DNA from 2 places in the Bradyrhizobium sp. WSM4874 genome. Region 2 is predicted to be linked to the other one. Evidence: riboswitches for the same ligand, from Rfam matches in the RefSeq annotation. Region 2 holds a riboswitch; the other holds the start of a gene.
The links. A riboswitch is a leader RNA that binds a small molecule or an ion and turns the genes downstream of it on or off. The one in region 2 is predicted to bind cobalamin.
Positions count from the first base shown of each region.

Region 1: it holds a riboswitch for cobalamin, as region 2 does, so the genes downstream of both, metE (5-methyltetrahydropteroyltriglutamate--homocysteine S-methyltransferase) here and AC0L3P_RS04075 (TonB-dependent receptor) in region 2, are expected to answer to the same signal.

Region 1 covers NZ_JBVVPR010000021.1:42,053-51,786, reverse strand. The annotation lists gene AC0L3P_RS21775 (citryl-CoA lyase) at 1-66, shown strand, start outside; partial or broken gene AC0L3P_RS21770 (SMP-30/gluconolactonase/LRE family protein) at 29-930, shown strand; gene AC0L3P_RS21765 (GNAT family N-acetyltransferase) at 1,447-1,950, opposite strand; gene AC0L3P_RS21760 (EAL domain-containing response regulator) at 2,570-3,784, shown strand; gene AC0L3P_RS21755 (4Fe-4S binding protein) at 4,368-4,571, shown strand; cobalamin riboswitch at 5,303-5,502, shown strand; gene metE (5-methyltetrahydropteroyltriglutamate--homocysteine S-methyltransferase) at 5,602-7,917, shown strand; gene AC0L3P_RS21745 (cytochrome-c peroxidase) at 8,736-9,734, opposite strand, start outside.
Region 2 covers NZ_JBVVPR010000003.1:34,415-44,148, reverse strand. The annotation lists gene cobF (precorrin-6A synthase (deacetylating)) at 1-436, shown strand, start outside; gene cobT (nicotinate-nucleotide--dimethylbenzimidazole phosphoribosyltransferase) at 452-1,504, shown strand; gene AC0L3P_RS04080 (histidine phosphatase family protein) at 1,505-2,077, opposite strand; cobalamin riboswitch at 2,150-2,351, shown strand; gene AC0L3P_RS04075 (TonB-dependent receptor) at 2,468-4,825, shown strand; gene AC0L3P_RS04070 (PepSY domain-containing protein) at 4,837-6,270, shown strand; gene AC0L3P_RS04065 (hydantoinase/oxoprolinase family protein) at 6,760-8,769, shown strand; gene AC0L3P_RS04060 (hydantoinase B/oxoprolinase family protein) at 8,766-9,734, shown strand, end outside.

The DNA.
Region 1 (9,734 bases), on a different contig from region 2:
ATGCCCAAGCAGTTCGGCTACAAATACGATGGCCAGCCGCGTCGCAGGCTCGAAGGCGTATCATGAGCATCTCGAAAACCCGCCCAAGCTGATGGAGGCCAGCGTGTTCTCGTCGATGCCGGCGGAGTTTTGTCGCCCGGCTGTTTCTTCGGAATGGGCAGACGCGAACCGCGGGGCATATCCAGTAGATGGTTTCATCGAGGGACCGTCGTTCGACCAGTCCGGGAATCTCTATGTCGTCGACATCGCCTTCGGCCGCATTTCCGAATTTCACCGGAGGGCGTCTGGTCTTTGATCATCGAATACGACGGCTGGCCGAACGTCTGAAGGTTGCTCCGGACGGCCGGGTGCTCGTGTCCGACTATATCAACGGTCTCCTGGAGCTCGATCCACAGAGAGGGACCATCCGACCGTCGCTGGGCCACCGCAATTCCGAGTCCTTCAGAGGCTGCAACGACCTGCGTATCGCGACCAAAGGCGACATCTATTTCACCGATCAGGGCCAGACTGGATTGCACGATCGGACCGGCCGGGCATTTCGACTGTGCCCTGACGGCCGGATCATTGCTTGATTTCTAATGGCCCGGGCCCGAATGGCCTGGTGCTCAGTCCGGACGAGACCGTATTGTTCGTTGCAATGACGCGCGACAATAGCATCTGGCGCGTACCGCTGATGCGTGATGGCGTGGGGAAAGTCGGACGATTCAGCTGGTTCTTCGCGACGAGCGGTCCTGACGGACTGACGGTCGATCAAAAAAGGGCGGCTCTTTGTCGCGCATGATTCCCTCGGCCACGTTTTCGTATTGGCGCCAAACGGCGAAGCGGTCCGCTTGCATCCAGTCCTGCGCAGGGGGGAGCTGCACGAATGTCGTATTGGACGCGGCACTCGGCACATTGCTCATTACGGAATCCTCTACCGGATCAGTGTGATGGCTGATCTCGCGCACCTTCCTCGAAATTCGCCAGTAGGAGTGGCAAGGTTGTGCGGAATCCTTTCACGCGCCGGTCCGCCGCACCAAGATGCAGGAAATGAGTCTGGTAGACGACTGGCTGGCCAGTTGCCGAGAGAATGTAATTGGTGACGGATGGATGGCGTTTGTGTGGGTGATCTCAAACCAGAGCCAGTAAATCGCACTGCATGGGAAGCGCAAAAGAACGATTCGTAAGGCTGGTCGGGCTTCGCCCGCGACGGGCCGCCGCCGACCTGTCGCCTTTTGGTCGGGCGGGTCGCGGTATCGCTTCCCACAATGCAGAATGATTGATCGCTGATATCTTCGAACGTTCTCGCCAAGAAGGCCGAAGAGGTAACCGCTCGCGGTGGGAGTCAGCACCGCATCAGCGTCAAAGGTTCTCGATCATGCTCGGCCGCGACGCACGCGTGAAGCGTTCGTTTTGAGAAGCAACAAGCCCAGGATTGACTGCGTGAAGGACTTTACCGATAGCACGCTAGCCCAGGAGCGCTTTAAGTGTGTGGCGCAGAGGTCGTACCACTGTCAGAGCCTCTTGCGCGCGCAATCCTCCAACCCGATATCCCCTCTCCTCGTACAAGTGGCGTACCCGTTCTAGGGCCGGATAGCCATCCGGAGGCAACGCAACCTCAATCATGTGCCAGCCGCGTCGCTTCGCCTCCCAATCTACCGCCTCGAGCAGATGCCGACCGGAGTCAGAGCTCCGGAAGTCACGAGAAATCCATAGCTCCTGAAGCACGCCGTACGCTCCGGCTGCTCTCACGGCCTGTACGGCCGAGATGCTAGCTACCCCTACAATCTGCCCGGTGCCTTGTTCCTCGACGACAAAAATGAAGCCCTGTTCGGGATCCTGAATCAGGCGCAACGCCGCCTGCTTCGCGCCTTGAAGGCTGAACTCCGGTCCGGGGCCACCTAACTCGGAAAGTAGCTCTTCGACCGCTTTTGCGACCGCGTTCTCATCTCCTGGCACGCTCTTGCGCAAAGCCGTGCCCGCGCTGGACGTACCTTGCCCTTCAGCGCCAACACGAACACCCGACCCAGCCCTCCGGAGGAAATTCATGCTCAGGAGGATACAGAAAACGCAATTGAGAGCAACTATCAGGCTCGGTAGGAAGCAGCACGTCCACACTCGCTATACGCAACAGAGCTGAGGTAATTGCAAGCCATTGCCGTTCTCAGAATCGACTGCGGCTTGAGCAGCTGCGAACTCATGATGGACTGCCTTCTATTGGAAAACATATCACGGCACACGCCGGTCATGCCCGATCAAACATTCGTAAGAGTGATTGCCGATCGTCGCTCACGAATTACTCGCTTCAATAAATCGTGCGCCACGACGATCGCAGCGCCATAGAGCGTCAGCTCGGTGCGTCCGAAGGAGAGATTCCCACCTCGCGTGCGTCACTCGTACTTGCGCGAAGCGCGACAGGTATCATACGCGTGCGCCCGATAAAATCGTCTGAGCAAGATCGCGAAAGATTTTGCACACTAATGCACTATCTTAAGCTTATCTCGAACAATCAGAAAGATATCGGGAAGCACAGCTTGTTTCGACCTTCTCTCCTCGTTTAAGGCACCGTCACTGAACGGGAGTGGTTGCGATGGAACATGGGCAGGCCGAACTGGTCGGAGGGAAACCTGTAATCTTCGGGCAACGTAAGGTGCGGCCGCGGGCGTGCCTGGCCGTCGGCAAGCGGCATCTGCGCGCCTTTCTACGGGATGTGCTGGAGGATATGGGATTTGTTATCAGCGAATGCAGGACTGCTGACGAGTTGCCGCACGTACTCCGCACGGAGTTCCCTGATCTGATCCTGCTCGGCATTGGCTCGGACCGCATCGAGCCTGGACGATTGCTCGAGATACTGGTACGCGAAGAATTTGCAGGCCGAGTGCTGGCGTTCGGGGCGCGCGAGTCGATCATCATGGCGGCAGTGCAGCAGGTCGGTAGTGAATATGGACTTGCTATGCTGCCGCCGCTCAGGGCGCCGTTTGCAGCCGAGACGTTGCGCGATCGGATCGGCATGCTCTTGCCAAGAGAGCCGGCGCCCCGTCCCGCGGTCCATGTCGGAGAAGCCTTACACGCTGGCTGGCTTGAGCTCTGGTATGAGCCGAAGTTTGACGCGTGTACCCTTAGCCGCCGCGGCGCCGAGGCGCATGTGCGAATGCGGCACCCGACCTGGGGCGTTGTTCCACCGGCCTATTTCATCCCGGAACCTCACGATCCGCATTTTAGGAACTTGTCGCAGTTCGTGATCGACCGCGCGATCAAGGATTGGCAGTATCTTCTGGAGCAGCAAACTTCGATCGATCTCTCCATCAATCTCCCGGCAGCATTCCTGATTGACCCGCAGGAGGTACGCGATCTCTGTCGGCGCATGCCGTCGCACGCCGCTTTCGGCGGTTTGACGATTGAAATCGAGAGCGTTGAAGCGATCCAGAACCTAGATCTCCTGGTCGAGGTTGCGCGTGAGGTTCGCTTTCACAACATTGGCCTTGCAATCGACAATGTCGGTGCCAATTGGCCGCAGCTGATGGGGATGACAAAATTCCCGTTCGTGAAATTGAAAGTGGATCGTCAGTTCGTAGGCGGCTGCGCGAATGGGCCCCTCAAGCGAAGGGTGTGCCGCCATATCGTTGATCTAGCCAAAGAGTACAATGTGCGCACCGTCGCCGAAGGTGTGGAGAGCCAGGCCGACCTAATCGCTGTGGCCGAACTCGGCTTCGACCTTGCGCAGGGCCATCTGTTCGGAAAAGCCATGCCACTGAAGCAATTTGCACAGTCATCTTTCAACCCCGCTCCAGCTCGTCCAAAATAGTTGCGAGTGGCTGAGTGCGGCCAAGTGACGCTCACGAGCACCGCCATGCCTACTCGGCACCAGGCATGAGGCTGAGTGCAATTCAGTCGGTCTGCAAGGCCAGTGTCGCTCGTCCCGCCGCCACTTCATGTTTCCCTCCGAAGCTTGTTATACGACAAGCCCGTTTTGGCAAGCCTCCAGCGAGTCCTCCGCGCAGCTAGCGTTGCAGCCATGAGCGAGGCTTGCACAAACCTCCAGTCGGGGTGTGTGACCGGAGGTTTGCCGAGATCCGACGTAGACCTGCGTCCGCTGGCGGTTTTTTGTCGCCGCCGGTTGAGGAAGCGTCAGCCTCGCTTGCCCCCGCGCTGACGTGCCAAGCAAACCGACGGACGCTTCCAGCGTCAAGTCGCGACTGACTCTCGCAAGAGGGCCAGACGGCTCGTAGCCTGAAATTGAAGCGACCTGTTGCTGTCGCAGATGCAACATGGTCTCAGACCCGGGACAGCCGAATTGGGCAAATTGCCCAACATTGAGCGCGTCTGCGTTTGGCACGGCATTTGAAAGGGATCGCGCATGGCATCGCTCGCCTAAGGAGTCGGAAGGCATGGCTTACAAGATCGTCGCTTCGCAATGCACCGTTTGTGGCGCATGTGAGTTCGAGTGTCCCAACGCGGCGATCAGTCTGAAGCGCGACATTTACGTTATCGATGCCAAAAAATGTACGGAGTGCGAGGGCCATTGCGACACACCGCAATGCGCGGTGGTCTGTCCGGTCCCTGACACCTGTGTCCCGTCCAAGACAGGATAGGCAGCCCGCGACCAAAAGGCCTCATCGCTCGATTTCGCGAACGAAGTTGTAGATGTGGGGCCTTGAGGAGACCACGACCGCATGGGGCGCATCGAGGTCGATTAACATCGTTATGAGCTTAAGGCGCTGAGCGACTCCGAGGACCCCCTCAAAGGGCTCTGTCGGAGGACACCGTCGAATTTGTCACGAACAAGGACAAGGCGAGGCAGACCGGCGTCGAGCGGCCACGGACGCATCGAAGCCGGCGCAAAAGTCGCTCAGCACGTGAACACCTAGTGCACCGAGAAGATCGTCTTGACCAACCTCACGGAGGCGGACGACCTCGTGCCTGGTCGCGGGCCCGCCGAACACCAAGGAGCCGACCTGATCATCCGTGCGGTCCTGGAGCGATCCGGCTTTCGAAATTTCTAGGGAGCCTTATGGGCTGTGGCCAAACGGATGCCGGCCCAGGATGATCGCACCTTCCTGACGCGCAGGTTCGAAAAGTTGCCGACGGAAAAAGCCGCCTCCTCGCGATCACACAGATACCGAAAGCGGCCCGGGTTCGTTCCGGTGGTGGAGCTCACCGTTACGCGAGCAAGGAGCGAATGCATTTCACAAGCGGAGCCTCCACAGATCCGGGCGTGTTCACCAGGCCGCGAGCAAGACCGTCGTGCCCGCCTAGTGCGCTCGTAATCGCTTGGGCAATATCGCAGCGAGAATCGGTAGGTTGACGCATCGATCCTCGTGCGCATAATTCAAGCCGTCGCGGTCTCCGGATTTCGTTTGATCCGGAGCTAAGAGGGAAGCCGGTGCAATGCCGGCGCTGCCCCCGCAACTGTAAGCGGCGAGCCGCTGTCCAATGAAGTCACTGACGCCATGCGGCTTCGGGAAGGCCGGACAGCAGCAACGACCCGTGAGCCAGGAGACCTGCCTCGACAAGATATCGTCCACGGGCGGGGCGTCCCGGTGTGCGCCAAGCAGTTGTCGCTCAGGCGATGTTCGCTGTCTGCGTCCGCCGTGGCCTTTGCCCCAACATGGGGTCTAAGCTATGTCTATCCTTTCGCTTCCCGTTGCAACACTGGGGACGTCACGCATCGGCCCACGACGCGAACTCAAATTCGCGCTCGAGAGCTACTGGGCGGGAAAGTCCAGCGAAGCCGAGCTCCTCGAGGCGGGGAGTGGACTTCGTGCCGCTAATTGGGCACGGCAGAAATCCCGCGGTGCGACCGTCATTCCTTCGAATGACTTCTCGCTCTACGACCATGTGCTCGATACCAGCCTAATGGTCGGCGCCATTCCCGACGTTTACGGCTGGACCGAAGGTCCTGTGTCGCTCAAAACCTACTTCACCATGGCGCGTGGCGCTCAGGACGGTGGTCACGCTCAGCATGGGCCCGGCGTAGCCGCACAGGAGATGACGAAGTGGTTCGATACGAACTACCACTACATGGTGCCGGAATTTCACCAGGATCAGATCTTTAGGTATGCCTCTCGGAAGCCGATCGAGGAATATGAGGAGGCAAGAAGCCTCGGTTATCAGACGCGGCCCGTCCTAGTGGGCCCAGTCACTTTCCTGAAGCTCGGCAAAAGCGTAAATCCCGCATTCAATCCGCTGTCGCTGCTTGATCGACTCCTCCCCGTCTACGTCGATGTTCTCCGCGAACTAGCCGCGCGCGGCGCTGAATGGGTTCAGCTCGACGAGCCATGCCTAGTGATGGACGTCGACAAAGCATCTCGGGCGGCTGTCCGCCGGGCCTATGCTCATTTCGCTAAGGCCGTGCCGGCCCTTAAAATCATGCTGGCCACATACTTCGGGGCTGTCGGCGACAATCTTGAAACAGTATTGGCCTTGCCCGTTGCCGGGCTTCATGTCGACCTGGTTCGTGCACCTGACCAGTTGGACGCGATTGTCGCCAGAGCCCGTAGAGATCTCGTGGTCTCGCTCGGCGTCGTTGATGGTCGCAACGTGTGGCGCTCTAATCTGCCGGCGCTACTCGACCAACTTGCTCCTATGGTCAAAAAACTGGGCAGGGACCGTGTTCAGATTGCCCCCTCCTGCTCGCTGCTTCATGTTCCGACCGACATTGAGCTAGAGATCGATCTCGATCCCAATCTGAAGACGTGGTTGGCGTTCTCAGTGCAGAAGATCAAGGAACTTTCGATATTGGGCAAAGCGCTGGCTGGCCTTGCTGCCGACGTGGCCGATGAACTCACGCTCTCAGAGGATGCATCCGTCACCCGCGAAACATCGCCGAAGATCCACAGTGCGAACGTCGCCGGACGAATGGCCGCGATCGACGATAGCATGCGCCGCCGTCGCAGTGCGTTCACCCAGCGCGCCGACGTCCAGCGCGTCGCCTTCGCATTGCCGATGTTTCCAACCACAACCATCGGATCCTTCCCGCAAACGGCGGACGTCCGCAATGCGCGTGCAGCTCATGCGCGGGGAGCGCTGAATGACACGCAGTACGAGCAGCTTCTGAAAGCGGAGACAGCCCATACCGTGCATTGGCAGGAAGATATCGGCCTGGACGTGCTCGTACACGGTGAGTTCGAGCGCAATGACATGGTTCAATACTTTGGCGAGCAGCTGTTGGGTTTCGCATTCACCAAGCACGGCTGGGTTCAGTCTTATGGCTCGCGGTGCGTTCGCCCTCCTATCCTGTTTGGAGATGTCTCCCGCCCGAAGCCCATGACCGTTAAATGGTGGCGACATGCGCAGTCTCTGACCAAAAAACCCGTCAAGGCTATGCTGACCGGACCGGTGACGATCCTGAACTGGTCGTTTGTCCGTGACGACATCCCGCGGAGCGAGACATGCCGACAGATCGCTCTCGCGATCCGAGACGAAGTCATCGACCTTGAGGCGGCTGGAGCGACCATGATCCAGATCGACGAGGCTGCGTTGCGGGAGGGATTGCCGCTGCGCAAATCGCAGTGGAAGGACTATCTCGATTGGGCAGTGGACAGTTTCCGCGTTTGCTCCTCCGCTGTCGCTGACGGAACTCAGATCCATACGCACATGTGCTATTCCGAGTTCAACGAAATCATCGATGCGATCGCAGCAATGGATGCCGACGTCATTTCAATCGAGGCGTCGCGCTCCAAAATGGAATTGCTCGACGCTTTCAAGAGCTACAAATATCCTAATGAAATCGGGCCAGGCGTCTATGACATTCATTCACCGCGCATTCCCGCAGCAGCCGAGATCAAGCAGCTGATTGTGTTGGCGCGGCAGCGGGTTTCCGATCGGCAGCTCTGGATCAATCCCGACTGCGGACTGAAAACTCGAAGATGGGAGGAGGTGCGTCCCGCGCTCGTCAATATGGTGGCCGCCGCACGCGAGTTGCGGGGTGAGGCATGATCGTACGGAGCGCGTCACCAACGTATTGTGAATAAGATGCACGCGCTTTGGGAGGTCGCGATATCTTGCGAGCTTCCTAAACCTTCCAGCGCTTGCGAATGCCGGTCTGCTTCGGCGGAGGTGATCGCATACACCCGGCGACAAGCTCGAATCCGGCGGACGACAGCATGCCGGTCATACCGATCAGGTGACATATTCCAACTCACTACCGCTCGACGCGAACCACGGCCCTATCTTTTCATTTATCCATCGCGTGGATGCGTCCCATCACAACAATCTATTTTACCGCCCTTCCGGAATTTCATACGTAATTGGCGCGTTGGCGCGGGCTTCGGGAAGATTTGCTGGCGTTGGGGCGCTGCCACATGGTGCCGCGTGACGGCAAACTGACGCTTGAGTTCCAGGACACGGCAGCCAAACCGCCTGCGGGATGGATCCCAGCTCCATCAAGGCTCCCCTTGCCAACCGGACAGCTGGCAAGTGGTGGCAAGTCTTGAACTTTCCGACAGGAGTGGAAAGCAAGCGGCTCGCTAAGTTGCGCGGAGCGATATCCGCTTCTTGTTGTTTGACGGCGAGTGCCCTCGCCGTAAATCGGTCGCCGGTAGTCCTCCCTACCGACGAAAGCTGGTGCGATGCGGAAAGCAGCGTCGCTCCTGCGTGACTTCTGCCCGGCCTCCCGTCGAGGCCGGGCATTTTTATGTATGCGTGGTGATGAGTGACAGCACAGCATCATTCATTTAGACGTCATTGCGGGGAGGCCGGTTTCTTGCGTCGCCTCTGTTGCTCTTCGTCAGGGAATGAGGCCGGTGCTGCTAAGGCTATCTGTCTATTGAAGGCTTTGGTGTCGTGTTGGTGCGCGTCGGCAGTATCGGATATTCGATCTTAGGCAGCCGACCGGTCAGCGAATTCAGAAATGAGACAATGTCGTTTTCCTCCCTATCGCTAAGCTTGGTGCCGAGCTGGATTTCACTCATCAGGGCAACAGCTTGCTTCAGGCTCCAAACCTGGCCCGAATGGAAGTAAGGGGCTCGCAACGCGACGTTCCGCAATGGCGCAGCGCGGAAGACATATTCGTCGCCAGCCGCCCTGGTAACCGCGAACCGGCCCTTATCGGCGTCCGGAAGCACGCTTGCGTCCGGCTTTTTCATCACGCCGAACGGGAAGTAGGCCTGCCCACCGAGATTAATTCCATTGTGGCAAGAGGAACATCCCTTCGCCATAAACAGTGCCAACCCTGACTTCTGCTGATCATCGAGAGCAAGTGTATTGCCCTCCAGATACTGATCGAATGGAGCCGCAGGTGTAATGAGAGTCGCTTCAAAAGCCTCGATCGCCTTCGCAAAATTTTCAAAGGTGACCGATCTCGCTTCGTTCGGAAAAGCGTTCTTGAACAAGGCGACGTAGCTGGGCATTGAGTTCAAGATACCGAGCACATGATCCGGAGTCGCATTCATTTCGGCACTCGCCTGCACCGGGCCGGTGGCTTGCGCCTTGAGGTCCGCGGCGCGTCCGTCCCAGAATTGCGCCACATTGAACACTGCGTTGTAGACGGTTGGGGCCCGACGTAGGCCGACCTTCCAGCCGTGACCAACGGAGGTCGGACCGGCATCGACTCCGCCGGTGCCGAGATTGTGGCACGTATTGCAGCTAATGATCCCGCTCGCCGATAGCCGCGGATCGAAGAACAGCATCTTGCCAAGCTCGACCTTTCCATGCGTCACCGGATTGTTTTTTACCGCAGGAATCACCGAGGGGATTGGATGGAAGATCTGCTTGGCGTTTCTCATCAGATCATCGTCGGCGTTAGCTCCTGACGA
Region 2 (9,734 bases):
GGTCGCGCTGCTGATCTGGGGCGATCCCTCGCTTTATGATTCCTCGCTGCGCATTGCGCGGCGGCTCAATCCCTTGCCGAAAATCGAGGTCGTGCCCGGCATCACCTCGATCCAGGCGCTGTGTGCGGCGCATGCGCTGCCGCTCAACGACATCGGCGAGCCCGTCCTGGTCACGACTGGCCGCCGCTTGCGCGATGGCGGTTGGCCCCAAGGTGTCGATACCGTCGTGGTGATGCTCGACGGGGGCACGGCGTTCCACTCGCTTGATCCGGCGGGCCTGCACATCTGGTGGGGGGCCTATCTCGGCATGCCCGATCAGATCGTCATGTCCGGCGCGCTGGCCGAGATCGGCCCGCGTATCATCGCCGTCCGGCAAGAGGCGCGCGAACGGCACGGCTGGATCATGGACAGTTACATCCTCAAGCGCAGGCTGTGAGGCAAGCGAGGCAGCATGCTCCCCGAATGGGTCACCCAACAATGCCCCGATATCTCCGCAGTCCATCGCGAGGCGGCGGTGGCGCGGCAGGCGCAACTGACGAAACCGACCGGCGCGCTCGGCCGGCTCGAGCAGCTCGCGATCGAGCTTGCCGGCCTGCAAGCAACCGAGCAGCCGCGCGCGGCGCGGGTGCCGATCATCATCTTTGCCGGCGATCACGGCATCGTCGCGCAGGGCGTCTCGGCCTATCCGCAAGAAGTGACCATCGCGATGCTGGCGAATTTCGCCTCCGGCGGCGCCGCGATCTCGGTGCTCGCGCGTGAGCTGGGGTCCAGCCTGGAGGTCGTCGATGCCGGCACACTGGCGCAGGAGGAGATGGCCGGAATCGTGACCGACAAGCCGCGCAGCGGCACGCGCGATTTCAGCATCGAAGCTGCGCTCACCCCCGCAGAGCTGGCATTCGCCTTCGAAGCCGGCAGACGTGCGGTGACGCGCGCACAGGCCGGGCAGCCCGATCTTCTGATCTTCGGCGAGATGGGCATCGGCAACACCACGACATCGGCGGCGATCGCGGCCGGCTTGCTCGGCGTGAGCGCCGCGGAGATCGCGGGCAGCGGCACCGGCATCGACGCGGCCGGCCGTGCGCACAAGGCGCGGGTGATCGATGCTGCAATCGCACGCCATGCCATTGCAGGCGCTTCGCCCGAAAAGATCCTGTGCGCCGTCGGCGGTCTCGAGATCGCGGTCATCTGCGGCGCCATCATTGCGGCCGCGCAAGCCCGCATCCCCGTGCTGATCGACGGCTTCATCGTGTCGGTGGCGGCGCTGGCGGCGGCGCGGCTCAACCCGTCGTGCCAGCCGTTCCTGCTGGCCTCGCACCAGTCCGCCGAGCAGGGGCATCGGCTGGTGCTTCGCGCGCTGAATGTGCAGCCGTTGATCAGCCTCGATCTCAGGCTCGGCGAAGGATCGGGCGCGGCCATCGCGCTGCCGCTGGTGCGGTCGGCGTGTGCGCTCCACAACGGCATGGCGACCTTTGCGCAGGCCAATGTGCCGGATCGTCCGGCCTGATCAAATCATCGGCTGATTGACGGAGCCGACGCGCCAACCGGTCGCGAGCCGGTCGATCCGGGTCAGCGACAGCGGATCGATCACAAAGCGCAGGGCCGCTTGTGGCGTCAGATCCAGCGCGATGCACAGCGCCGCGCGGATCGTGCCGGAATGCACGACGAGCGTTGCGGCCCCGGCGCCGATCTTTGACAGCCCCAGCCGGACGCGCGCGACCTGTTCCTCAAAGCTCTCGCCGCCCGGCGGCCGTCCGCGCGCCGCATCGCTCCAGAACCGTGCATAGGCCTCGCCACCGGTCGCGGCGAGTTCGTCATGCCGACGGCCGGTCCAGTCACCAAAATTTTGCTCGCGGAATTCGTCCAGCTGCAGCGGCTCGAGACCCAGCGCGCGGGCCGTCTCGACCGTGCGCCGCGACGGGCTCGCATAGCTCGCGGCGTCCCGCGGCAGGCGCTGGCGCAGCGCCTCCAGCTGCGCGCGAGCGCCGAGATCCGCTGGCGCGTCGGCTGCATGGATCGTCCCCGTGACGCCATCGACGGGCGCGTGCCGTATCAGCCAGAGGAAGGTCTCGCCTTCCATGCTTATCTCCAAGGAAACTGGTCGTTGTGGCAATAACGCCGCAACTGGCACATTGACTCTGTCTGGATCGTAATCCTAGATGCTTGCGACGGTTTCCCCGAGAGGGGATGAAAAGGGAATGCGGTGCGGGGACCTTGTCCCCAATGCCGTGGCTGCCCCCGCAACTGTAAGCGGCGAATCTTGCGTCACATGCCACTGGGTATCTCGGTCCCGGGAAGGCGACGCAAGGTACTGACCCGCGAGCCAGGAGACCTGCCGTCAGCCGTGGTCACACGCGAAGATGTCGGTCGGGGAGTACAGACATTCGGCTTCATCGGAAGGTTGGGAGCCGGAAGATGGGACCTTGGTTCGCTGTGACGTGCCACTGACGTCATACCGAGGTCCGAGACCGTGTCTCCTGTTCGCATTGTACGACCGCGCGCGTTCCTGCTTGCATCCGCCGCACTCACATCCTTTGCCGTTCTTGATCCCTCCGCCGCGCTGGCGCAGCAGGCTCGCGAACCTCTGCCGCCGGTCGAAGTAACGCCCGCCCAATCCCGCAAGCAGGCCAAGCCCGCCGCGCGGGAGGCGCAGGGCCCACGCCGCGCAGCAGCGCGCCCGCCAGAGGCCGCATCTGTACCGCCCAGGCCTGTCGTGCCGATCGCGGCAGCACAGACGCCGCTCAATACCAATGCCGTCGCCGAAAGCGCCTCGCGCCTCGGCCTGACCGTGCGCGAAACGCCCGCGACCGTGGAGGTGATCTCGGCCGCAACCATGCGCGAGCAGGGCTATCGCACCGTGTCCGACGTCGCGCAGGGCGCGGTGGGCGTCACATCCGGCGACAATCCGGCCGAGCCTTCGGCTTTCTCCATGCGCGGCTTCACCAACAGCCAGATCAACACGCTCTACAACGGCATCAAGATCGGTCCGCAGAACATGACCTCGCGGATCACCGACACGGCCAATCTGGAGGCTGTCGAATTCCTGAAGGGTCCGGCGTCACTGATGTCGGGCGAGGGCGCCGCCGGCGGCGCGATCAACTTCGTCACCAAGCAGCCGCACACCGGAGCGATCCGGAACGAGGCGGATTTCTCCTGGGATTCGCTGAACTCGTTCCGGGCGCATTACGGCTCGGGCGGCAGCACCAATGTGCAGGGGCTGGACTACCGCTTCGACGTCAGCCGTTCCTCGCTCAACGGCTTTGCCGACGACACCAACACCAAGACGCTCGACGTGTCGGGCCAGCTCAACTACCGCATCTCCGACAGCCTCAAGGTCTGGGGTGCGATCGAGTATCGGGAAGATCGCTCGAAAGCTTATTGGGGTGCGCCGCTGGTGCCGATCGCCTTCAGCGGCTCGCATGCGACGACGGGGATCGTGTCCGGCAATTACGTCTCGAACTACAACAAAACCAATCTCGGTGCGGTCACGATCGACGATCGCACCTTCAACACCAACTACAACGTCCTCGATAATCGCAACGTCGCACAGGAGGTCTGGCTGCGCGGCGGTTTCGAGCTGAAGCTGGCGCCCGACCTGACGCTGAAGAGTCAGGCCTATGGTTACGGCGCAGAGCGAACATGGTTCAACAACGAGATCGAGGCGTTCAATTCCGGTACCAACATGGTTGACCGTGAGCGCTTCTATGTCGCGCACAGCCAACGCCTGGTCGGCAACATCACCGACCTGATCTGGGATGCGAATATCGCCGGCTTTGACAATCGCCTGGTCACGACGTTGTCCTCAAGCTACCTTGATTTCGTGAGGCCGGGCGCCGCAAATTTCCCCGGCGATTCCGTTCCGCTGGTCGATCCGCCTCGCGGCTATTACGGCCTGCTCACCATACAGCAGCAGACCGCGCGCATCGACAACGAGGCGCTGTCGTTCGAGGATCGGCTGAAGCTCACGCGCAGCTTCGCGCTGGTTGGCGGCCTGCGTGTCGAGCATATCGGGCTCGACCGCAATTCGACCGACAAGTTCGGTCTGGAGAAGGCGAACTTCCCGTTCTCGCAATCCTGGGTCCCGACCACGGGCCGCATCGGCTACACGTGGGAAGCGGTTCCGGGCCTGACCTTCTTCAGCCAATATGCGACCGGCGCCGACATCGCGGCCAACAACATCTTCCTGCTCAATCCGACTGATCCGCTCAACCTGACCACCGCGCGCACCTATGAGACCGGCGTCAAGCACCTGTTCTGGGACAACCGGGCGGAGTGGTCGTTCTCGGCCTATGACATCCTGCGCAAGAACGTCTATGCCGCGGCCGGCGGCATGCAGCTCAACCTTGCCGGACGGCAGGAGTCGAAGGGCGCCGAGCTTGCCGCGTCCGTGCGTCCGATCGAGCCTCTGCGCCTCTGGGGCAACATCGCCTATGTCGATGCGCGCTACGCCGACTACGATTTTGTCGGCGGCTCGTTTTCCGGCAACACGCCGCCGAACGTGCCGCGCGTCGTCGCCAATGCCGGCGCGTCGTACCGTTTCTTCACGCCCTGGGCGGTCGAGCTCGGTATCACCGGCCGCCATGTCGGCGACCGCTACAACACTGATGCCAACACGGTGACGCTGAAGGCCTACACCGTGGCCGATGTCTACGCCTTCGTCGACATCCCCAAGACCGTGTTCAACGCTGTCGACCAGGCCCGCCTGTCTTTCCGGGTGCGCAACATCGCCGACAAGCGTTACGCGATCTGGGGCGATCCGTTCTACCCAGACCAGATCCTGCTGGGCGCACCGCGCACCTATGAGATCTCGGCCGCGTTCAAATGGTAGGACGCTGATCGATGATGCGCACGATCGTCCTGCTGCATCGATGGCTCGGGATCGCGTTCTGCCTGCTGTTCGCGATGTGGTTCGCGACGGGAATCGTGATGCACTTCGTTCCGTTCCCATCTCTGACGGAAACGGAACGTTTTGCCGGGCTCGTGCCGCTGGCTAGCGCTGAGACGAGGATTGCGGTCGCCGATGCCGTGGCCGCAAGCGGCATCGCGGATGCGACGCGCGTTCGCCTGATCCAGCGCAGCGACGGACCGCTCTATGTCGTCTCGGGGCCATCCCGCGCAAACGCAGTCCGCGCCTCCGATGGGGCCGACGCGTCGGTCAAATCATTCGACGTCGCGATCGCCATCGCGCGAGATCACGCGCGCAGCCGTGGGCTGGATGCCGCGCGGGCCGCGATCGTTGCGCGCTCGGACTATGATCAATGGAGTGTGCCGAACGGCTTCGACCGCCATCGGCCCTTGTTTCGGGCTGCCCTGGGCGACGCCGCCGCAACGGAGCTCTATGTTTCCTCGCTCACCGGCGAGATCGTCCTGGATACGACGCGCAGCGAGCGGACCTGGAATCTGGTCGGCAGCGTGCTGCACTGGATCTATCCAACGGTGCTGCGAAGCAATTGGTCGCTGTGGGATCGCGTGGTCTGGACCTTGTCGCTGCTGGCCCTGATCGCGGCTTTGCTCGGCACTGTGCTCGGGCTTGCGCGGATCAAAGCTCGAGGCGGTCTGATCGACTCGCCCTATCGTGGCTGGCATGCGCTGCATCATCTCATCGGCCTCGCGGCGATGGTCTTCGTGCTGACCTGGATTTTCAGCGGCTGGCTCTCCATGGATCACGGGCGACTATTCTCGCGTGGGCAATTGACCTCGGCCGAATCCAGCGTGATGAACGCCGCACCGAACTGGACGGCTGCCCCATCGATCGATCGGCAGCCTGGAGCGCCGTCGGCCCGTGAGACCGAATGGTTTGCATTCAACGGCACTCTCTATCGGCGGGATCGGACGGGCCTTGCCGCTCAGACCTTGATCAAGGCAGGGGATGCGCCCCGCGATCGACCAACGGGATCTCTGGATGTGCACGAGGTCGAGAGGCTGACAACGCGCCTCGCAGCCGGCTGCGCAGTACCGTCCGTGCTTGCCGACAACGACAACTATCCCGCGCAGTCCACCGTCCCGGGTGCCCCGGTCTACCGCTCCTGCTGCGGCGACCTCTGGTTCGACATCGACGGCGCGGACGGCAACTTGCTGCAAAGGCTGGATTCGTCGCGGCGGGTCTATCGCTGGTTCTACGGCGCACTGCACACGCTGGATTTTCCGGTCCTGGTCGCGCATCCGTTGCTGCGTGACGGCTTGGTCGTCGGGCTCTGCGCCCTCGGCTTTCTGTTCTCCATCACGGGCATTGTCATCGGCTGGCGCCGCCTGCGTCCCTCGTTTGCAGCCTGAGGCCTGGAGTGAGGTCGCGATGCGTTGAGCGGGCAAAACCACCGCTTACTGATCGTACAATAAAGAGAGGCTGAGCCGACTGGCATGCATAGCTCATGAGCACTCGCAGGGCCCTTAGCGCCGGTCTATCGCCTGCAAATTAGACAGTCCGTGCGCGGCGCGTGGATTGCACTGCAGCGGATGTGGCGTTTCGTCCGCGAAAATGCGTGGTGCGCCGCACTTTTCTCGCGTGGAACGATCCACACCGGCGTGCACTCCCTGCGGGCAGCGCTGCACTAAAATGTGCCTCCGCGCGTCCTGCCCGTCGCGGGCTGGTCCAATGCGTTGCGACAACTCTGGCCCTATCCCGAGCCCATCGCTCTGTCGCACGCTCGCAAGCGGTGGCATGACAGGGGATGATGATGAGCGCTCTCGGTTTGCGATTGAACCTGGCGATGGACGGGAAGGACCCGGCGTCCGGTTCGAACGTCGTTCGCAGCTGACCCACACATGAGCACTGACGAAAATCACTGGGAGGTCGGCACCGACATCGGCGGCACCTTCACCGACATCATCGCAATCCGGCACTCCCCCGCGGAGGCGCGGATCGCGAAAGTGCCGTCGCGACCTCAGGCTCCGGTTCAGGCGATGCTGGAGGCCATTGAGGCGGTCGGCCTGCGCAAGAGCGAGGTCAAGCGCTTCGTCCACGGCACCACGCGTGTGACCAACGCCATCGTCGAGGGACGGCTGCCGAAAGTGGCGCTGGTGGCGACCGAAGGCTTTGCCGACGTGCTGGAGATCGCGCGCTATCGCCGCCGCGATCTTTATCGTCTCGATGTCCCGCCGAAATCGCCGCCGCTGGTGCCGCCGGAACGATGTTTTGGCCTTGCCGAGCGCCTCGACCACGAGGGAACGGTGCTGAAGGCGCTGGATGAAGCGGAGATCGAGCGCCTGGTCGCCTGGCTGAAAGCAACCGGCGTTCAGAGCGTCGCGGTCGCACTGCTTCACGCCTATGCCAATCCCGTCCACGAGAAGATGCTCGGCGAGCGCCTCAAGGGCGTCGTTGCCCACGTTTCGCTGTCGCACGAGGTCAATCCCGAGGCGCGTGAATATGAGCGGACTTCGGCGACCGTGTTCAACGCCGCCGCCATGCCGATCGCGGTGGAATATCTGAGCGAGCTGGAGCAGCGGCTGCCGATCGGCCCCGGCCTGCAGGTGTTTCATTCGGCCGGTGCCATGGTCCCGATCTCGGCCGTGAAGCGGCGGCCGCTGGTGATGGCCATGTCGGGCCCCGCGGCCGGCGTCTCCGCATCGGTCAGCATCGCGCGTCAGCTCGGCACGTCGCGTATGCTGACGTTCGACATGGGCGGCACCACCACCGACGTGTGCCTGATCGTCGACGGCCAAGCCGAGATGACCGACGGTCGCATGCTCGGCGACAAGCCGCTGCGCCAGCCGATGCTCGCGGTTCATTCGATCGGGGCGGGCGGCGGATCGATCGTCCGTAATGGTCCCGGTGGCCTGACCGTCGGGCCGGAAAGCGCCGGCTCCGAGCCGGGACCGGCCTGCTACGGCCGCGGTGGTGCCGAGCCGACCATCACCGACGCCAACGCCGTGCTCGGTTATCTCAATCCCGAAACCAGGCTTGGCGACCGGATCGGAATCGATATCAAGGCAGCCAATGACGTCATCGCGCCGATCGCGCGCGCGTTGGGGCTGAGCCTGACCGAAACCGCGCTCGGCATCATCAAGGTCGCGAATGCGACAATGGCGCGTGCGCTCCGCCGCGTCACAGTCGAGCGCGGCATCGACGGACGCGACTGCACGCTTCTCGCTTTCGGCGGTGGTGGCCCGATGCACGCCGCGGGTCTTGCCGATCTCTACGGGATCGCCGAGGTCGTCGTTCCCAGCGCATCGAGTGCGTTTTCGGCGCTGGGCTGCCTCACTGCCGACTTCAGCTTCCTCCAGCAGCAAACCCTGCGCGCTGCGCTTGACGGCATCGACGTCGCCCGTGTGTTCGAGCGGATCGAGGTGCTGATCGACGATGCATCGGCGCCGCTGATTGCCAACGGCGTTGCCGCGACCGAGATTCAGATCGAGCTGGTGGCCTTGATGCGCTACGCGGCGCAGAACGACGCTATTCCGGTGCCGTTCGCGCGACCGCTCGATGTTATCAGGCTGAAGAAGGATTTTCTGGCCCGGCACCATGAGCTGTTCGGCTATGCGACGAGCGAGAGCTGCGTCATCGAATCCGTGCGGGTGCAGGCACGCCGTCCCTCGAGCACCGTCGTGAGCCGGCCGGCCACCGCGGTCAGGACGGTATCCACCGGCGAGCGCAGCTGCTCGTTCGATGGCTTTCACGACGTCGCGACAAGCATCATCGATCGCGCCTCGCTGACCGAAATCGTCAGCGGCCCGGCCATCATTGAAGACGCATGGTCGACCGTGGTAGTCCCGCCCGGCTGGCAGGCGAGGCCGGATGTTTCAGGCAATTTGTTCCTGACGCGAGGGGCCGTATGAAGCTCGATCCGTTCGTCGTCGAGGTCATCAGGCACGGGCTCTCGGCCGCGGCCGAGGAGATGAGTCTGGTGATGACGCGCTCGGCGCGCTCGCCGCTGCTGCGCGAGGCCGGCGACCTGTCGTCGGCGATCACGGACGGCCGCGGCGACCTGGTCGGGCAGGGGCGCGACATCCCGATTCATCTCGGCGCAATGGCCTATACGGTCCTCGAATTGCTGAAGGTGGTCCCGCGCGACAGCCTGAATGACGGCGACGCATTGATCTACAATGTCGGCCCACTCGGCGGCAATCATCTCAACGACGTCAAGGTCGTGCGCCCCGTCTTCGTCGACGGCGAGATCGTGGCGTTCGCAGTCAGCCTCGCGCACTGGCCCGATATCGGGGGAACATGGCCCGGCAGCTATTTTGCGAAAGCCATCGACACCTTCCAGGAGGCGATGCGCATTCCGCCGGTTCTGATCGCCACGGCAGCCGGCGTCAATACGCCGATCGTGCAGCTGCTCAAGGCCAATGTTCGCGATCCCGAATCCTGCGAGGGCGATCTTCTCGCCCAGATCGCCGCAACGAAAGCCGGCGAGAAGCGCATCGTCGAGCTCTGCCGCGAGCACGGCAAGGCGGTCTTCACGGCGGCGCAGGCGCGCCTGCACGATCTCTCCGAAATCGAGATGCGCGAGGCATTGCGCGATCTGCCTGACGGCGTCTACGAGGGCGAGGATTATCTGGACGACGGCGGCGTCAACAACGCGCCCGCGCGCATTCATGTCAAGATCACCATTGCGGGCGACGAAGCGACCTTCGACCTTTCGGGAAGCTGCGACCGCGTCTCGAATTTCTGCAACACGACACCGTTCATGGCGCGCTCTGCGGTGGCCTATGCCGCGCGCATCATGAGCGGGCGCGACATGAACCAGAACGCGGGCGCGCTGCGGCCGCTGACCATCATCACGCGCCCAGGCTCCATCCTG